DNA from 2 places in the Micromonospora sp. NPDC048898 genome. Region 1 is predicted to be linked to the other one. Evidence: riboswitches for the same ligand, from Rfam matches in the RefSeq annotation. Region 1 holds a riboswitch; the other holds the start of a gene.
The links. Region 1 has a riboswitch for cobalamin ahead of ACGFIQ_RS25670 (hypothetical protein). Riboswitches for the same ligand answer to the same signal wherever they lie in the genome.
Positions count from the first base shown of each region.

Region 2: another riboswitch for cobalamin. It lies ahead of cobN (cobaltochelatase subunit CobN); the one in region 1 lies ahead of ACGFIQ_RS25670 (hypothetical protein).

Region 1 covers NZ_JBICUF010000011.1:169,039-176,552, forward strand. The annotation lists gene ACGFIQ_RS25640 (superoxide dismutase) at 1-530, shown strand, start outside; gene ACGFIQ_RS25645 (superoxide dismutase) at 537-797, shown strand; gene ACGFIQ_RS25650 (hypothetical protein) at 874-1,191, shown strand; gene ACGFIQ_RS25655 (hypothetical protein) at 1,387-2,058, shown strand; gene ACGFIQ_RS25660 (hypothetical protein) at 2,055-2,684, shown strand; gene ACGFIQ_RS25665 (hypothetical protein) at 2,638-2,829, shown strand; gene ACGFIQ_RS25670 (hypothetical protein) at 2,897-4,330, opposite strand; cobalamin riboswitch at 4,434-4,556, opposite strand; cobalamin riboswitch at 4,609-4,740, shown strand; gene ACGFIQ_RS25675 (prenyltransferase/squalene oxidase repeat-containing protein) at 4,834-7,514, shown strand, end outside.
Region 2 covers NZ_JBICUF010000019.1:91,075-98,588, reverse strand. The annotation lists gene cobN (cobaltochelatase subunit CobN) at 1-3,090, opposite strand, end outside; cobalamin riboswitch at 3,421-3,550, opposite strand; gene ACGFIQ_RS32075 (inositol monophosphatase family protein) at 3,859-4,665, shown strand; gene ACGFIQ_RS32070 (MBL fold metallo-hydrolase) at 4,803-5,510, shown strand; gene ACGFIQ_RS32065 (transcriptional regulator) at 5,522-6,481, opposite strand; gene ACGFIQ_RS32060 (MFS transporter) at 6,540-7,514, shown strand, end outside.

The sequences.
Region 1 (7,514 bases):
ACGACAAGCACCACGCCGCGTACGTCAAGGGCGCCAACGACGGGTTGGAGCAGCTCGCCGAGGCCCGCGACAAGGGCAACTTCGGCACCCTGGTCGGGCTGGAGAAGACGTTCGCGTTCAACCTGTCCGGGCACGTGCTGCACTCGATCTTCTGGAACAACCTGTCCCCGGACGGCGGTGACCGCCCCGACGGCGAGTTGGCGGCGGCGATCGACGAGCACTTCGGCTCCTTCGACGGCTTCGCCGGCCAGTTGTCGGCGGCGACGAAGAGCGTGCAGGGCTCTGGTTGGGGTGTGCTGGCGTGGGAGCCGCTGAGCCAGCGGTTGATCGTGGAGCAGGTCTACGACCACCACGGCAACGTCGGGCAGGGATCCACGCCGATCCTGGTGTTCGACGCCTGGGAGCACGCCTACTACCTGCAGTACCGCAACGTCCGTCCGGACTACGTGGACCGGCTGTGGAACCTGGTCAACTGGACCGACGTCATCTCCCGCTTCGACGCCGCCCGCGCCGCCACCCCGAAGATCTGACCCGGCGTGAGCGGGTACACCCCCGAGGCGGCCGAGATCGTCCAACGCGCCGCAGGGGTCATCGCCGCCAAACACCGCGGTGACCTCGCCGGCGCGGAAGAACTGATGTCCGCGTTCAGCTCCGAGCAGGCCCGCACCCTCGGCTTCTACCTGTTGGCTGATCTCGCTCTGGGTCTGGTCAAGGCGCAGAGCGGCCAGTCGATGGACGATCTGGTCCGGGAGCTGTCGTTGCTCCTGGCCGAGACCGCTCAGTCCCCACCGGCATGACGGCCCGCTGGGTTCCGCCTGCGGGCGGAACCCAGCGGACAACCGCAGCGCCCGCCGCCGACTTCGGGGAGGCCCGATGCGCCGGAAGACCGAACACCGTGTCCTGACGATGGACGGACAGCAGGTGGCGGTGCTGGCTGTGGCCGATCTCGACCGGCTCGAGGCTGCCCGTCGGCAGTTCGGTGCCAGCGAGGCCCAGGCGCACCAGCTTCGCCAGCAGCTGCGGGACAGTCAGCGTCGGGTTGCCCGCTTGGAGGCTCTGCTCGCCGTATCCGCACGCTCCGGCGCCCCGGAGCGGGCCTCAGGGGTGTGCTCGCGCTGTACCGGCGAGGTCGACGACCCGGTCGGACCGGCGGTCCCGCAGGGCCTGGTCGTGGCTGATGACCAGGACTGAGGCCTGCTGCCCGCCCTGTCGCATCACCGGCCGACCGACCCGATCGGCTAGTTGATCAACGAAGTGTTCACGTGGTGGTCTTGTGTGGCACTCCGGCCCGGACCTGCGCGTTTCTGATTGCCCGGCACGGTCGAGGCGATCCTGTAGCCCGCAATCCCGGAGCATTCCTTGTCCCTACCCACACGTCGAGCCGCGGTGGCCGTCCTCTTCCTGGCGGCACTTGCCGCTGTCGCGGTGCCGTCCCCGGCGGCGGCGCACCCGTTCGGCGACCCCCAGACCGTGTCCATCGCGCGCGACGAGCAGCGCCCGGACATCGTTCGGGTGCGCTGGCGCGTCGGCGGCCCCGACGACCTGACGCTGCTCGGCGTCTCGCTCGGCCTGCTGCCGTCCGACCGGGTTCTGCTCGACGGCGCCGTCGACTACCGCACGTCGGACCCCGCGGTGATCGCCGCATCCGAGCGGTTCGCCGCGTACCTGCTCGAACGGATCACGGTGGGCGACGGCCCGCGTCTCTGCCCGGGAGTTGTCGCGCCGGTGACGGCCCTGGCGCGGGTGGGCGCGAGCGTCGATTACACCTGCCCGGGGTCGGTCGACCGGGTCAGCGTCGCGGTGCGGATGCTGACCGACCTGAACCCCGCGTACCGGGCCATGGCCACCGGTCCCGACGGACAACGCGCGGTGTATGGGTCGGGCGATGACTCTCACGACTGGGCCCTCGTGGGCGGCGCTCCGACGCTGGCCAGCGGCACCAGCCTCGGCCGGAGCGCCGCCGTGCAGATCGCCGCCGTCGTCGGCGGGTTCCTGCTCGTCGCGATCGGTGCGTTGCTGGTGGCGCGACGGCTGCGGCGACGGGGGGTCGTGGCATGACCGCGACCACGGTGCTCTCCGCGTCGCTCTCGGATCGGTTGCAGGACCTCATCCACTCACCGGGCGTGCCGCCGCTGGCGTTCGTGCTCGCGTTCGCCGCCGGGGCGGGCCATGCCGTGGCCCCGGGGCACGGCAAGAGCTTGGCCGCCGCCTACCTCGCCGGCTCGCGGGGCCGGATCCGCGACGCCGCCTGGCTGGGCGGTTCGGTGGCCGTCATGCACACGCTCTCCGTGCTGGTGATCGGCGTGGCGTGGACGTTCCTGTCCCTGTCCGAGGTGATTCGGATGCAGGAGCTCACGAGTTGGCTGCAACTCGGCGCGGGTCTGATAGTCCTGGCCACCGGTCTGTGGATGGTGCGCCGGCATCTGCACGCCGCCGGTCACAGCCACAGCCATGAGCACGGTCATGGCCACGGGCACAGTCATGATCATGAGCACGGCAAGCGTCCCGGCCTGCTCCTGCTGGGCATTTCCGGTGGGCTGACCCCGTCCCCCGGCCGCGTTCCTCGTACTGGCGACCGGGCTCTTCCTCGGTCGCGCCGGCTTCGCCCTGCTGCTGGTGTTGACGTTCGGCCTCGGCATGGCCGTCGTGCTTTTCGGCGTCGGGGTCCTGGCGGTCGCCGGTAGCTCGCTGGTCACCCGGGGCGCGCAGTCGCGTGCCGTTCTCGGACTGGCCACCCGGGTGGCGCCGGTCCTCGCCGCTACCGGCATCACGCTCTTTGGCGCCGGACTCGTCACGGTCGCCGCGGTCCACCTCGTCACCCTCGCCTAAAGCGGCGGCGGGCGGATCAGCCGGCGGGTGGTCAGCGGCGGCAAGGCCGCTGCTGACCACCCCACAGTCAGGCGCCGTAGCGCAGGTAGATCGTGTCGCCGACGGTCACGGTCGTGCCGCGCGCCGCGGTGACCGGGGTGCCGCCGTCGCGGGCGACCTTCCAGGTCGAGGAGCCGCTGTTGGCCAGGCCGTTGATCGAGGTGACGGTGCCGGTGCCGCTGGTGGGGTTCAGTGCGGTGACGCAGCCACTCGGAACGGCCGCGCCGACGGCGGCGTCCAACACGGCGCCGAGGGTGGTGGTGGCGGCGGTCGGCGTCAGCGTCACCGCGCACGGCTTGATGCTGCCGCTGCCGTTGTCGACGATCACGGCGAGTCGGGTGGCGGCGCCCGTGGTGAATCCGCTCGCCGCGACCCAGGTGGGCGCGCCGGAGGTGACCGGGGTCGGGGGAGCGGCGGTGTAGCCGGCGCCGGCGAGCGCGCGTACCGCGTCGATGGAGGCGTACGCCGACGGGGTGGTGTTTGTGGGCAGGTACTTGAACCCGCCGCCGCTCAGCTGCTGCGCGCGCAGGAAGTCGATCGGGGTCTTGCCGGCGGTGGTGGTGAAGTCGGTGCCCTGGCTCGGGATGCCGCAGGCGTTCAGGCCGGAGACCGCCCAGGCGTTGGAGTCGGTGTTGACGCCGAACATCGAGCTGAACGCGCCGGATGCGTTGACCAGCTTGCTCTTGAGGAAGTTCTTCGCCTGAACGACGTCGGTGTCGGTGTTCGGGACCCCGGCGGCGCAGAGCGCGGCCATGGCCGCGCCGGTCATGTCGATGTCGCTGGCGGCGGCGAGTTGGGTGGGGTTGCCCTCGGCCTGGGTGAAGGTCCAGCCGCCGTCGTTGTGCTGGTTGTTGCGGATCCGGGTGATCGACAGGTTGAGCAGGGCCTGCGGTACGCGGGCGGCGCCGGACTGGGTCTTCGCACCGGCCAGGGCGAGAGTGCCAAAGACGGTGCCGTTGAAGTTGGCCGGCGGGCCGTAGTAACCGGCCGAGCCGGTCTGCCAGTAGGCGATGGTGTCGGCGATCAGGTTACGGGTGGAGGAGACCCGGGCGGGGTCGATGCCGGCGGCGTAGGCGTTCAGCACCCCACGCTCGTAGTCGGTGACCACCGGCGTGCTGCTCGGCCAGGACGCGGCCGAGAGCTGGTCGCGGTAGACGACGCGGGCGTTCTTGGTCGTGTCGCCAGAGGGGTAGACGTCCACCGCCGCGACGCCGGCGGGTGCGAACGCGCTGAACGCCCACTCGTTCGACAGCCCGCCGCTGGCGTAGCTGCCGTCGGCGGCCTGCAGTGTGCGCAGGTAGGCGACACCGTTGGTCTTGGCGGTGGCGATCTGCGCCGCGGTCGAGGTCGCGGCGGCGGGCGCTGCACCGGTCGCGACAGCGACGACGGTGGCGATCAGCGCGGCGGCGGGAGCTATCGCGATTCGTCTCCGGCGACTGCCGGAGGAGAGGCGTGAGGACATCGGGTCTCCTTGGGGGTACGGGGCACGACTGCCTCGACCCGGAGCCCGGGAGGGGCCGGCGGGAACGGGGCGGGCCGGCCGCAGGACGCGTGGGACGGATACCGCAGGTGCTGCGTCACCACGTGGGTAGTCGGGCTCGGGACGGCAGACCGTCCTCACCGTTGCGCGTCAGCCCCGGATTCCCACCGGGTTCCCCCACGCGATGACGCGGTCACCGTATGGGAGGAAGCCCCTACCGCGCGCTGTTAGGTACATGACACGGTCTTGCGTTGACGAGGTGGTCGCGGTTGTGGTCCGATGGCCGCGATCCAGCAGTCAGGGGAAGCCGGTCAAAGTCCGGCGCTGGCCCGCAGCCGTAGGTCCCATTCTCGGGACGAGTCGGATTACCTGGCTGGATAGAGCACCGCAGCGCCGTCGAGGTACACGGCGCGGAGCCAGATTTCCGGGACTTGTCCTCGGGGTCCGCGCCCGCGCCTGCGCCGCTAGCCCCCGAGAGAGTCGCCATGTCCCCACTGGTCAGTCAAACGTCGCGCGTTCCTGCGGCATGGTTGGCGGCCGTCGCCGCAGCGGTGCTCGGCGCGGTGGCGCTGGTGGTGCCGACCCGCGCCGCGCTCGCCGATCCGCTGGAGTCCTGCACCCCGACCCAGGGCGCGATCGTCGCCGTCGACTTCGCCGCCTGGGGCGGACCGGTGTTGCGTGGCTGCGACGCCACCCCGACCACCGGCCTGGACCTGCTGCACGAGGCGGGCTTCACCACCACCGGCACCGCCCACGACGGCCCCGGGTTCATCTGCCGGATCGGATCACCCGCCTTCGCGTCCGGTGCCGAACACCCGACGCCGGCCGACGAGGCGTGCCAGTTGACGCCACCGGCGTCGGCCTACTGGTCCTACTGGATCGCCCCGGCCGGGCAGGACCACTGGACCTACAGTCCACTCGGCGCGATGTCGCAGCGGCCGGGCCCGGGTGAGGTCGAGGCGTGGGTCTTCGGCGGCACCGACATCGGCGGCACCACCGGGGCACCGAGCTTCACCCCCGAGTCAGTGCGCGCGAGCGGCCCGACTCCGACCGCCACCCCGACTCCGACGGCGACCCCGACCCCGACCTCGACGCCCGTGCCGGCGCGACCGACGGAAGCGCAGGTCAAGGCGGTGGCGAGTTACCTGGTGGGGCAGCTCACCGACGGCGACCACGTCGACAACGGTTTCGTCGACTACTACCGGACCATCGCCGTCGCCACCGCCCTGGCCGGCACCGGTGGGCAGGACCAGACGCTCACCAAGATCGTCGACTATCTGCGGGCGCACGTCGATGCCGTGATCTTCCCGAACGGTGGCACCGCCCCACCCCGCATCGCCAACGTCGCCAGCCTCGCGCTCCTGCTGACCAGCACCAGCGGCGATCCGCGCGCGTTCGGCGACCGGGACCTGATCGCCACGCTCACCGACCGGGTCTGCACCGCGACCGACGCCGACGCCGGCTGCGCCGCCGCCGGTGACTTCGCCGGATCGAGCGATCCGCTGACCCACGCGACGGCCCTGCTCGCGCTCAAGCGCGCCGGCGTCACCCCGCCGGCCTCCACCGTCACCCGCCTGACCGAGCAGCAGTGCACGATCGGAGCCTTCGCCGGTGTCTGGCGCAGCCCCACCGAAGCCTGCGACCCCGACCTCGCAGCCACCACCCTCGCCGTCCTGGCGCTGCACACGCTCGGCGCGCACGACGCGGCGCTCAGTTCGGCCAAGGCGTTCCTGGCCACGGCGCAGGAGCCCGACGGCGGTTACCAGCCGTACACCGGGGCGGGGCTGACCGACACCTACTCGACCGGGCACGCCGCGCAGGCCCTCGCCGTGCTGGGCGACGCCGACCGGGCGGCGGCAGCCACCGGCCTGCTGGTCAGCCGGATCGTCGCCGATGGTGGGCTCAGCCCCGACCCGAGCAACCCGGACGCGGACCTGGCCGCCACCGCCGCCGCGGCGCTCGCGCTGGCCGGCAAGAACCTCGCCACCCTCGGCAACAACCCGCCGCCGACCGGGCCGCGACCCGATCTGGTCAAGGGAGTGTCCTACCTCGTCTCGCCGACCAATCTGATCGACGGCAGGTACTACGAGTCGTTCCCCGGCTTCCCCGACTTCGGGCTGAGCATCGACGGCGCCTACGCCCTGGCCGCCACCGGCGGCAACGACGCCAAGCTGCGGGCGATCGTGGAGTTCCTGCGCGGCGGCGGCGCGGTCGGCGACAACGGCTTCACCGTCGACATGTGGCTGGGTGTCGGCACCGACTACGCCGTCGGCGGCGCGATCGGCAAGATGGCCCTACTGGCCCAGGTCACCGGCTATGACCCCCGCTCCTTCGGTGGACACGATCTGATCGCCGCCCTGAGCGACGTGACCTGCACCAAGACCGACGCGCTCACCGGCTGCGCCGGGGCCGGCAACTACCGGTACGCCACCTCGGTGTTCGGGCAGTCGCTCGGCATCATCGCGCAGCACCGCGCCGGCCAGGGCGAGGCCGCCACCAAGCCGGTCGAGTTCCTCAAGGGACTGCAACGCGCCGACGGGTCGTTCCCCAGCCTCATCCCGGCGGCGGATGCCGACAGGGACGTCGACAGCACGGCGATGGCCGCGATGACCCTCGCCCTGGTGACCGACGACCCGTCGGCGGCCGGCGCGGTCGACAAGGCGCTGGCCTGGATCGCCTCGACCCAGAAGGGGCACGGCGGGTTCCCGGGCGCGGCCGGTGACTCCACCAACTCCACAGCGCTCGCGATCCAGGGCCTCACCCTGCGCGGCACCACCTACGCGGGTCAGATCAACAAGGCCCTGGCCTTCCTCGCCAGTCAGCAGAACGACGACGGCGGTTTCAGCGTCGCCGCCGACGGGCAGGCCGGCTCCGACGTGCGCGCCTCCACCCAGGTCGTGGGCGGTGCCACCGGCATCTCGTTCGCCACGCTGACCCGCGACGTGCACGGGCTGCCGGGCACGGATCCGACCCCGACCCAGACCCCCGCCCCGTCCGCGACGCCGTCCTCGTCAGCGAGCCCGTCGGCGTCCCCGTCGACCAGCCTGGTCCCGTCGTCGCCGGCCGCCGGAGGACAGCCGTCGGGCCACCTGCCCCGCACCGGCGCGTCCATCCTGACCATCGCCCTCCTGGCGCTCGTGCTCGTCGTCGCCGGCATCCTGCTGCG
Region 2 (7,514 bases), on a different contig from region 1:
CCCGTCCAGGCCCCGGCCGTAGGCGTAGCCGCCCCACACCGCGTACACCTCGGCCAGGTCGGCGTCGCTGCGCCAGGTCCGGGCGTCGATCAGCGGCAGCAGGCCGGCGCCGTACGCCCCGGGCTTGGAGCCGAAGATCCGGGCGGTGGCCCGCCGCTCGTCGCCGTGCTCGGCGAGGTCGGCGGCGACGTGCGCCCGCAGGTAGTTCTCCGCCTCCGGCTCGTCCAGGGCCGCGACCTGCCGCACGGCGTCGTCGAGCAGCGCCACCACGTGCGGGAACGCGTCGCGGAAGAAACCGGAGATGCGCACTGTCACGTCGACGCGGGGCCGGCCCAGCTCGGCGGTCGGCACCACCTCGATGCCGGTGACCCGCCGGGACCGCTCGTCCCACACCGGCCGGCAGCCCAGCAGCGCCAGCACCTCGGCGATGTCGTCGCCCTGGGTGCGCATCGCGCTGGTGCCCCACACGGTCAAACCCACCGAGCGGGGGTACGCCCCGGTGTCGGCGAGGTGCCGGGCCAGCAGCGAGTCGGCGAGGGCCACCCCGACGTCCCAGGCGTTGCGGCTGGGGATGGCCTTCGGGTCGACGGAGTAGAAGTTGCGCCCGGTGGGCAGCACGTTGACCAGGCCCCGGGTCGGTGAGCCGGACGGGCCGGGCGGCACGAACCGGCCGTCGAGCGCGCCGAGGGTGTTGGTCAGCTCGTCGGTGGTCCGGCCGAGCCGGGGCACCAGCTCGGTGGCGGCGAAGTGCAGCACCGCCGCGACGTCCGGGATGGGCTGCCCGGTCACCTCGGCCACCACCGCGTCGACCCCGTCCACGGCCCAGTCCAGGGTCTCCATGCCGAGGACCAACCGTCGGGCCAGGGCCTCGATCAGGTCGATCGCGTCGGCGGCGGTGCCGGCCGGCCCGTCCACCACGTCGGTCAGCGCGGTGGGCAGCGCCAGTCGTTCGCCAGGTGCCGCGAGCAGTTCCTGCTCGTCGAGGGAGTACGCAACGGCGAGCGCCTGCCGCAGGCCGGGCAGGGCGCGGGCGCCGCCCCAGATCTGCGGTGCGCGCAGCACCGCGAGGACCAGGTTGACCCGGGGCTCACCGGTGGGCGCGTCGGCGAGGATGTGCAGCCCGTCGCGGATCTGCACGTCCTTGACCTCGCACAGGTACCCGTCGAGGTGCAGCACGAAGTCGTCGAAGTCGTCCGCGTCGGGCATCGCCTCGGCGTGCAGGTCGTGGTGCAGCTCGGCGGCGCGGACGAGGTCCCAGATCTGCGCCCGCACGGTGGGCACCTTCGCCGGGTCGAGCGCCTGCACCGTCGCGTACTCGTCGAGCAGTTGCTCCAGTTTGGCCAGGTCGCCGTAGGTCTCGGCGCGGGCCATCGGCGGCACCAGGTGGTCGATCACCACGGCGTGCGCCCGCCGCTTGGCCTGGGTGCCCTCGCCGGGGTCGTTGACGATGAACGGGTAGACCAGCGGCAGGTCGGTGAGGACCGCGTCGGGCGCGCAGTCGGCGGCCAGGCCGAGGCCCTTGCCGGGCAGCCACTCCAGGGTGCCGTGCTTGCCCAGGTGCACCACGGCGTCCGCGCCGAAGCCGCCGTCCGCGCTCGGAGCGGCCAACCAGCGGTACGCGGCCAGGTAGTGGTGACTCGGCGGGAGGTCCGGGTCGTGGTAGATGGCGATCGGGTTCTCCCCGAAGCCGCGCGGCGGTTGGATCAGCAACACCACGTTGCCGAAGCGCAGCCCGGCGAGGACGATGTCCCCGCTCTCGGTGTACAGCTCGCCGGGCGGCTCACCCCAGTGCTCCCGCATCCGTTCGCGCAGCTCGGCCGGGATCTGGTCGAACCACCGCCGGTACGTCGACCCCGGTATCCGGGCCTCGGCGGCGGCCAACTGCTCCGGGGTGAGCCACTCCACGTCGTGGCCTCCGGCGGCGATCAGCGCGTGGATCAGCGCGTCACCGTCGTCGGGCACCGGCGCGTCGCCCAGGTGGTAGCCGGCGTCGACCAGCGCCGCGAGCAGCCGGACCGCCGAGACCGGGGTGTCCAGCCCGACGGCGTTGCCGACCCGGGAGTGCTTGGTGGGGTACGAGCTGAGCACCACGGCGATCCGCTTGTCGGCGTTGGGCACGTAGCGCAGCCGGGCGTGGCGCACCGCGATCCCGGCGACCCGGGCGGCCCGCTCGGGGTCGGCGGCGTAGACGGACAGGCCGTCGGCGTCGATCTGCTTGAACGAGAACGGCACGGTGACGATCCGACCGTCGAACTCGGGGATGGCCACCTGCATCGCCGCGTCCAACGGGGACAGCCCGGCGTCGCTGGCCTCCCACTGCGCCCGGGTGCTGGTCAGGCAGAGCGCCTGGATGACCGGCACGTCCAGGGCGGCCAGGGCGCCGACGTCCCAGGCGTCCTCGTCGCCGCCTCCGGAGGCGTCCGCGGCGACCGCACCGCCGGCGGCGAGCACGGTGACCAGCAGCGCGTCGCAGCGGGCGAACAGCCCGAGCGGGCCGGCGCCGGTGGTCAGCCCGCGCAGCGAGCCGCAGAAGATCGGCAGCGGATTGCCGCCGGCTTCGCGGACCGCGTCCGCGAGTACGTCGACGAATCCGGTGTTGCCGGCGAGGGCGTGCGCCCGGTAGAAGACGATCCCCACGGTGGGCCGGTCCGGGTCGGTCGGGTGTTCGCCGTGCACGCCGTACGCCGGGGTGGGTGTGGGCGGGGCGAACCCCTCGCCGGTGAGCAGCACCGTGTCGGAGAGGAACCGGGCCAGTTGCGCCAGGTTGTCCGGCCCGCCCTCGACCAGGTACGACAGCGCCTGGGTGACGACCCCGGACGGCACTGTGGAGATGGCCATCAGCTCCGCGTCGGGCAGCGCCTCGCCGCCGAGCACGACCGTCGGTACCCCGGTGCCGAGCACCGTGGCGAGGCCGTCCGGCCACGCCTGTCGACCGCCGAGCAGGCGTACGACGACGAGGGCGACTCCGTCGAGCAGGGCGGGCACCTCGTCGGCGGTGACCCGGGCGGGGTTGGCGAGCCGGTAGTCGGCGCCGCTGGCGCGGGCGGCCAGCAGGTCGGTGTCGGCGGTGGAGAGCAGCAGGATGCGCACGGCGGGCTCCGGAGAGTGACGCCCTGGCCGCTGCGGGGGCGACCTGGACGAAGCGGGTGGGTGCGGCGTCAGCCGGTACGACGGCGCTGCCGGACTCGTCGACGCGGGCGTCGGAGCCGGTCAGCGGCGGGCGCTCAACTCAGCGGTAGCGGAAGCCAGCGGCCTGGCGTGCGTCGAGGCAACCGGCGCCAGCCGTGCGGGCGCGGCCGGTTCCGGGTGCGGTGTGTCGCCCGCGATGCGGGTCATGACGATGCTCGTCGATGAATGAGACGCCGTGCGTCATCGGGTCCTCCTCGGGTGTCCACGCCCTGGGGTACGTCCCGACGGCCGAAGTATCCTGGCTTCCGGATCGACGCTCTCCCCCGGCCTTCCAGCCGCAGACACACGGCCGTGACTCACGAGGGGGGATCACTCCCCGGTGACAGTGGCGGGACCGCGTCGGAATCGCACCGACTTCCTTCACTGCCGTCAGGCCGCGAATGCTGCCACACCGCCGCGCCGCCGGTCAACGCCGGCCCCGGCGTCGCCCGGCCGCGCTCATCACATTGACCTGGGAAAATATAGGCGCGCGGGGTTGCCTGACCACGAGACGGCGAGCCGGCGCGGCCGGCGAGTCAGTGACAGCCAGCCGAGAAAACGGGCGTGCTACCGCGGATGCGGGGCGTCGACTGTCCGACAATGGTTCATCGAACGCAGCGCGGGCACCTCCGGCCTCTACCCGATATTCGACGAGATGTTCACCTCACTCTGGGAGCGCAGCCGCCAGCTATGACCGACTACGCCCGCCTCCTCCCCCTCGCGCAGGAGGCCGTGGACCTGGCGCACGACCTGATGCGGACGCTCCAGCCCGGTGCGCTGACCTTCAAGGGTGAGCGCGACATGGCTTCCGAGGTGGACTACGCCATCGAGAGGGCGGTCCGCGAGCATCTGGCCGCCAAGGCGCCTGATATCGCTTTCCTCGGCGAGGAGTACGGGAGCAGCGGCGACACCAGCACACTGACCTGGGCACTCGACCCCGTCGACGGCACCGTCAACTTCGTCCACGGCTCACCCCTGTGCGGGATCTCCCTCGGCCTCATCCACGACACAGACGCCGTCCTCGGCGTCATCGACCTGCCGTTCCTCGGCACCCGCTACCACGCCACCAGGGGGCACGGTGCCTACGCCAACAATCGACGCATTCAGGCCAGCCGGGTCACCGACCTCAGGGACGCCGTCGTCGCCATCGGCGACTACGCGGTCGGCACTGGGGCCAGCCGGAAGAACGCCGAACGACTCGCCATCACCGAGCAGCTCACCCGGCACGTCCAACGGATCCGCATGCACGGGTCTGCCGCAATCGACCTCGCCTGGTTGGCTCACGGCAGGATCGACGCGTTCATCATGCTCAGCAACAAGCCCTGGGACACCGTCGCGGGTGTCGTGGTCGCCCGAGAGGCGGGCGCCCTGGTCGTCGACTTCGACGGCACCCCCCACAGCGTGCACTCCGTCGCCACGATCGGTGGCAACGACCTGCTCCTACCGCCCGTCCTCACGCTCGTCCAACGATCACTCGAACGTGCGGCACCCGGCTAGGTTGTGACTCGCGGATCATGAGGGGTCGTAGCCTGCCTCGGTGCTTGTGGCGGTGGCAAGCGGCCCGGTTATCTAGGATCGGTGACCGCCGGAACAGCGTCCGCGAAAGATCTCGGGGGTCGATCACCATCGTCGCCATGCGATTCCACCACCTCGCCGGTCGGGTCTGGCTCTGCCCGGGCGACCCGGACCCGGAGGCGGTCCAGGCCGGTGTCGCAGTCGTCGCCGACGAGCGCGGCAGTGTGCTGATCGACGCCGGGCAGAGCCCCGCGCACGCCCGGGAGATCCAGGCCGCGCTGACGGCCGCCGGGCTACCCCAGCCGCGCTGGCTCGTCTACACCCACCACCACTGGGACCACGTCTGGGGCGCCTGCGCCTGGCCGGGAGTCGAGATCGTCGGGCACGAGACGGCCGTACCGCTGCTGCGCGCCGAGGCCGCCCGCCCGTGGAGCCACCACTATCTGCGCGAGCAGGTACGCGCCGATCCACGCCTCGGCCCGAGCTTCCGGGCTCGGGCGCTCGCGGTGGAATCGTGGGAGGACTTCGCCGTCCTGCCGCCCGCCCGGGTCTTCGCCGACGTGGACGAGCTGCCGGTCGGGGTCGAGCTACGTCACGTCGGCGGCGGCCACGCACCGGACTCGACGGTGGTGCTGGTGCCGGACTCGGGCGTCATGCTGCTGGGCGACTGCTTCTACCCGCCGCCGGCACACCTGCGCCGCCCGGAGGACGGTCCTGACCTGGCTCTGGTCCGGCGTCTGCTCGACGACACCTACGACTGGTACGTCTCCAGCCACGCCGAGCCGATGACACGTGAGCAGACCCGCTCGGCCGTCGACGGCACCTGACCCATGCCCTGTCAGAACGATGAGGCTCCGGCCACGAGCGCCCGCGCCGCATCCGTCCACCAGTAGAGGACCTCCCGGCCCGACCGGCGCTTCTGGAGCAGACCGGCCTCCGTCAGCACCCGCAGGTGACCACCGACGGTACCGAGCGGCAGCCGGGTCGCGGCGACCACGGCCGTGGTGCTGACCGGCTCAGCTGCCTGCACCAGAATCATGCTCCGCGCGTTCCCGAGCAGGCGGCGCAGAGATTCCGGTGTGCGGAGAGCCGCCTCGGCGAAGATTCCCGCCACCGGATAGACGATCCCGAAGCGGTCGGGCAACCTCCAGGAGATCCAGCCTCCCCGGCAGTGGGCCGCGAAGAACGTCAGCGTCCCGCCCCGGACGTCGGACGGTGGGTAGGGCCGCTCCTCGACCTGCAGTCGGCCGTTGCCCAGCCAGCGCATGCCGGGCCGCATGTCGTTGATGACCCCGGACCATCCGTCCCTGCCCAGACGAGAGATCCGGGACACCACGTCGGCCCGCAGCACCGACTGGCGGCGCGGCCAGTCCGCCTCGATCGTGTGGTGCCAGACCCAGCGCACCAGGGCGGCCATCCGGCTCGCTAACCCCGAAACCCGCAGTTCCGGGGCCAGCGGGGAACGTACGTGGGCCAGATCGGCACGGATTCGGTCATCCGGCAGCGACTCCAGCTCCACGAGTTCGTCATCCAGCGTCATGTCCGGGCGGGCGGGCGGCACCGTCAGGAAGTCAGCCATCCAGGAGGCCGATATCGCGTGCGCCAAGAGGACCCTGGTCACCGGGTCCTCGTCGAGACAGCCCTGAAACGCATCGACATGCTGGTCCCGCCAGACCCGATGCCACGGAAGCGGCTGACCTCGGCGCAGGATATTCAGCGCCCCCAACGTCTCGGCGAGCTGCGAAGTGCCGAAACGCGCCTGCGCCATCACTTCGGCGTCGACCAGGAACACCGCCACGTTTCGCCTCCAGCCGAAACTGTAGGGCGGCGCCGCATAGTGTCGCAAGCTCCCGGCCATGCACAGCGACAGCCACCCCGGCGACTCAACGACCGTGAGCGCGCGGAACTTCACGGCGCTGTGGCTCGGTGCCGCGTTCACCAACCTGGCTGACGGCGTCGTCAAGCTGACCCTGCCTCTGCTGGCCGTGTCAATGACGGACTCCCCTGCGCTGGTCGCCGCCGCCACCCTGGCCAACACCCTGCCCTGGTTGCTCTTCTCACTGCCCGCCGGCGCACTCGCCGACCGGGTGGACCGCCGGCGCCTGATCATGACGATGGCCGCCGGACGCGCCCTGGTCCTCGCCGTGCTCGTCGGTGCCATCGTCCTGGGCAGCCTCCCGCTGGCCGGCCTGTACGCGGGCGCTCTGCTTCTGGGCACCGCCGAGGTGTTCGCCGACACCACCCGGATGGCGGTCGTGCCGATGGTCGTACCCCGCAACCGCATGGAATCCGCGTTCGCGAAGTTGACCGCGACCGAGACCGCCGCCAACGAGTTCATCGGGCCCTCGCTGGGTGGACTGCTGGCCGCCGCCGGGCTGGCCGTAGCGCTCGGCGCTGGTGGCGTCGGCTACGCGGGCGCACTGCTCGCACTGGCAGTCATGACCGGCCACTACCGCAGCAACGGTCACCCCGGACCGGCGACGAAAGCCCGGGGTCTCCTCACCGACGTCCGGGAGGGCATCCAGTACGTGTGGCAGGCGAAGATCCTGCGGACCCTGCTGCTGGTCGCCGGCGTGGCGAGCGGATGCTGGGCGGCCTGGATGGCGGTCATCGTCGTCTACGCGATCGCACCCGGACCGATGAACCTGAGCCGCGCGGAGTACGGCCTGCTGATCGGCGCGCTGGGCGTGGGCGGCGTCGTGGGAGCCTCCGCCGCGCCCGCGCTCACCCGCTCGCTGGGACGGCGAGTCGTCCTCGCCGGGTCGATGGCCAGCTTCGCCGTGCTGCTGGCAGCACCAGCGATCACCTCGTCCCCCCGGCTGGTAGCCGTG